Regions from separate parts of the Rossellomorea sp. H136 genome, predicted to be linked through region 1. Evidence: predicted binding sites of a transcription regulator. Region 1 holds the regulator's gene; the other holds the start of a gene.
The links. Region 1 encodes NrdR, which represses ribonucleotide reductase genes. Its sites were predicted from a motif close to AACACNATATATNGTGTT; they were not measured.
Positions count from the first base shown of each region.

Region 2: the regulator NrdR is predicted to act here: its motif matches at 1,171-1,188, upstream of ACYH0O_RS16425 (vitamin B12-dependent ribonucleotide reductase).

Region 1 is NZ_CM166371.1:3,546,354-3,548,767, forward strand. It holds gene ACYH0O_RS18180 (replication initiation and membrane attachment family protein) at 1-893, opposite strand, end outside; gene nrdR (transcriptional regulator NrdR) at 962-1,417, opposite strand; gene ACYH0O_RS18190 (cytosolic protein) at 1,500-1,880, opposite strand; gene speD (adenosylmethionine decarboxylase) at 2,012-2,392, opposite strand.
Region 2 is NZ_CM166371.1:3,207,373-3,209,786, forward strand. It holds gene ACYH0O_RS16425 (vitamin B12-dependent ribonucleotide reductase) at 1-1,065, opposite strand, end outside; gene ACYH0O_RS16430 (lipoate--protein ligase family protein) at 1,418-2,254, opposite strand.

The DNA of each region.
Region 1 (2,414 bases):
TCCGATTTCGCAGGCGCATTAGTCGCTATTCTTGTAGTCAAATCAGGCAGTTGATCACCTGTCTGAACCCCATACCAATCACGTGCGGTTTTGCGCAGTAGCTCTATATCGATGGTATCATCTGCATCCAAGGAGCTTAAGACGATATTTTTCATTTGAAGAGGATTAATACCGTACAGGTAGCTCAGCTTCAGAACCGTTTCCTTTACATTAGTTGTAAAGGCTTTTCGTGGAACCATGGATTCAGATAACCCTGCAAGTAGTAACTGAAAATCAAAATCGATATCATCCAGTGGAAGACCATCATTCTTCCCATATTTCATATATTGTTCACCAGACTTTGTCTCGGAATCCATATTTGCGTCGTGGTGGAGAAAATTAATTTGTTCTGATGTGAAAACATCTTGAAAGGATCGTGTGATGTTAACGTGCTGCTGTTTATCGACCGATTGGTCAGTGAAGAATTTCTTTAAACGCAAATAATGGCTTCTGCCTATTTTACGGTAAAGATACACATTTAACATACCATCATGAAAGAATTCCTGAGGGGTGAGGGGAGGCTGAAGTTCATAAAGAAAGCTCCGATCCTCGTTGTCTTTTTTTTCGTATGCCTTTAACAACCCAATCCCTTCAAGCTTCATTCTCGCTTCATATACTTCCTGAAGATTGACAGACAGAACGTTCATCAGGTGGTAATGAGTTGAATGTGTTGACCATAGCCTGTTTTCTTCTACTTCTCCCCATAAACTCATATAAAGACTGTAACAAACCGAACCAATTAAGGGCTGGTACAGAAACGTGATGATTTTCCGATCGTATTCCTGAAGAATCCCATTTGTGCCTACCGTGTAGTGATCGATTGGTTGTATTTCATTCCAATGCTTCTTCATCATAGTTGGATTCTACCTTTCAAAAAAATAAAGAGAAAAGAGCTAAAGAATTACATCTTCAGCTCATTCTTCTACTCTTTTTTTATTAATTCTTTCAGTTCGTCTATAAATACATTAATATCCTTGAATTGTCTATACACAGATGCAAAGCGTACGTATGCAACTTCATCTACCTTAGCAAGTTGATCCATGACCATCTCACCAATCTTAACGGATTCCACTTCAGAAGCACCTTGATTACGGAGTTCCTTTTCAATATCCGTTGCGATCTTTTCTAATCTCTCAAGAGGGACCGGGCGCTTCTCACAAGCCTTGATCAACCCTCTCAAAATCTTCTCTCGACTAAACTCTTCTCTTACCCCTTCTTTTTTCACCACAATTAAAGGAAGCTCCTCAACCTTCTCGAAGGTCGTGAAGCGGAAATTACATTCTTCACATTCTCTTCTTCTTCTGATTGAACGTCCTTCATCAGCAGGACGGGAGTCCACTACTCGTGTACCATTATGCTGGCAAGACGGGCACTTCATAATATCAGCTCCGTTATTACATACTATTACTTTCATCATATAAAAAAGCTGCGACTTACACAAGCTTATAAAGGATTTACCGTTATTTCACTTTTGTCAATTCGCTGTCAAGCTTTTGATAATAATGGTTAATCTGTGCTTTTAAGACCGTATATGTACCAAAGATTTTCCCTTTATCCGCACTGATCTTGAAATCGACTGCCGTTTCAAATGGCCTTACCGTGATGACCGTTGCGACAATAAACAATTGGGGAGTACCATTTTTACGGACCGTAATTTCACCTCTGTCCTTCGACTGGGAAATCACCTCATACTCAGAGGATGAGAATAACTCTAATACTGCATTAAATGCACCTTGATGCATGGATTTATAATAGCGTGATTTCAGGTCTTTATCTTCGTGCTGATCAGATGTCTCACATTCTGATTGAAACCTTTTTAAAAAAGTACGTATTCCACTCATTTAAAGTTCCTCCCTTTATTTACCCTCATTTTACACGAAAACCACAAGAATGAAAATTCAAAATCAATTCCTGTACAAATGCATAAAAAAAGAGATGCATCTAATACGCATCTCTTCTGAGTTATCTTCGATTAAAGGGCTTGAGCCTGAGACTTCTTCACTTGTACCGGACCCATACCACGTGGCAATTCAATTGTCTCACGTGTGTCAGCACCAAGAGCATCTGCAATATATTCAGCAGCGATGTTAGGATCTAAATCACCGCAAGTATATACATCAATACTGGCATAACCATGTTCAGGAAAACTGTGAATAGTTAGATGTGATTCTGAAATGATCACAACTCCACTAACACCTTGAGGAGCAAATTTATGGAAAGCTACCTCACGTACCTCTGCACCTGATTTAAGCGCAGCATCTACGAATGTTTTTTCAATTCCTACTACATCGTTTAATTTTTCAAAATCGCAACCCCATAATTCTGAGATTACATGACGACCCATTGTTTCCATTTTCGTGTTTCCCCCTTTGACA
Region 2 (2,414 bases), 340 kb from region 1:
GCCTGTACGGAGCTTTTCTTCTGCATTCTTAAGGATTTTCGCATCAAATCCACCGTAGCCAGGGATTTGTCTATAATTTAGGATACCTTGATACATCGCTTCCTCTTGTTCTGACAGAGGTGTGAATTTCAACTTATCCTGTGCTGCTTTTTTAATCGTTTCATCTTCTGTATTTTCAAGAAGATAACGTAAAATACGCGGGTTTTGCATTTTAGAAATAATGAATTCGATAATATCGGGATGCCAATCTGAAAGCATGATCATTTGTGCCCCACGTCTTGATCCACCCTGCTCAACCAAATGAGTCAATTTAGCGATGTCATCCAGCCAGGAAACCGAACCGGAGGATTTACCGTTCACACCTTTAGCCAGGGTATTTCTCGGACGAAGAGTCGATCCGTTCGTTCCGACACCCCCGCCTCGGCTCATAATCTCCATCACCTGCTTGCGATGTTCCGAAATTCCTTCACGAGAATCCTGTACGAAAGGCATCACGTAGCAGTTGAAGTACGTTACGTCCGTGCCTGCACCCGCTCCGTAAAGCACGCGTCCGGCAGGAACAAAATGCAGGTTCACCAATTCATGATAGAACTTTTCAAACCAAACTTGTCTCTTTTCAGGAGTTTCTTCCACTTCTGCCAAGCCTGTTGCGTTACGCTTCGCAATTTGTTCGTAGTAGACTTCCAGTGGCTTTTCGATTACATCAAGTGTTCTTGAGACGATACCCGTTTCCATTTCTTCCGGCTTGTCGATGGCACTTCTGTACTCTTCTTCGATCCAAACATCTACTTTCTTCGTTTCCCAGTCGATGCTCGAAATATAACCTAATCCTCTTGCAGGGAATTTAGGATCTTCTTTTATGGTGAGGACCACGAAATCCCCTTCAGAAAGAGTGATCTTTTCCGTGTCTTTGAAAGAATAGCGATCAATCATGACAAGACGGGATACACCTTTGTGTGTAGTATTCATATCTGGGGTTATGGGATGTACTTGAGGAAATAATCCGATATCCTGATTTAATCTTTCGATGTTTAATTTCATTGTGTTTTTCGACGCAACAGTCATAAAGACAACTCCTTCTATCTCAAATCATTCATTTGTTTGTTGTTTACTTTGATGTCTAATATCAAGTAATACGATATCATAGCTCTATTAGAAAAGCAATAAATAAACACAACATATAGTGTGTAAAAAATTATTCGACACACCACATATTGTGTTTATGGTCAATAGATCATTTGTTTGTCAAACGGATAATAAGCCAATAAAAATAGAAAACAGGAGGAAATAATAGAAAATCATATAATACTTCGACCATTTCTATTAATTTAGAACTTGATATAAATCCAAGTGGCGTAATAGTTGGTAAAATAGGAAAAAAGCGACAAGCATCGCTTTAATTCTACAAAAAAATTTTTTAACGCTTAAAGTTCCAGTCATCTGATTCGTAACGGGTCCCGGCAAGGTCCACAACATATTGTGTTTCCTCATTAGAAAGTTCATATGGTTCCAGGTGGATATTCAATCCTTCTTCAAAACCTTTTTTGAACGCTTCCTTCGCCATATCCATGGTGACCTTTTCAGAACTGATTTCGTTCATCGCGACAGCCTTGCTTTTAAATGCCCGCTGCATACGCTCTTTCACCCGGTCAGATGGATAGTTAAACAGGCTGAACAGCTTATCCTCGTCAAGATCCAATAGAATGGAACCGTGTTGAAGAATGACACCTTTTTGACGCGTCTGGGCACTGCCAGCTACTTTCCTTCCTTCTACCACCAGCTCATACCAGCTAGGGGCATCAAAACAAACAGCCGAACGTGGATTTTTCAACCCTTCCCGCTCTTCTACTGTTTTCGGAACAGCAAAATAGGCTTCGAGTCCAAGTCCTTGAAATCCTTTTAAGATCCCTTCAGAAATCACTCGGTATGCTTCTGTAACGGTTTTAGGCATTTCCGGGTGCTCTTCTGAAACAATGACACTGTACGTTAATTCATGTTCATGCAGAACTCCTCTGCCTCCTGTCGGTCTTCTGACAAAGCCAAGTCCGTGCTCTTTTACTGCGTCAAGATTGATTTCCTTTGCTACCTTTTGGAAGTAACCGATCGAGAGCGTCGCGGGATCCCAGCCATAAAACCTGATTGTGGGAGGAATCTTTCCCTCGCTATGCCAATCCAGTAGCGCCTCATCAAGGGCCATATTATAAGAAGGGGAACAATTCCCTGAGTCAATGAATCTCCATGTTTCTTTTTTCATGCATCATACCTCATTTGCGTCTTCTCTTTGTATTTTGTTATGTAAAAAACCAACTTCATTTAAGTCCGTTACTAGTCTATCAAATCCAAAAGAAAAAACAAAGAAAAACAGATTGGAAAGTGTTTGCTGTAAAATAATAAATTTGTTTTGATTCTCGGGG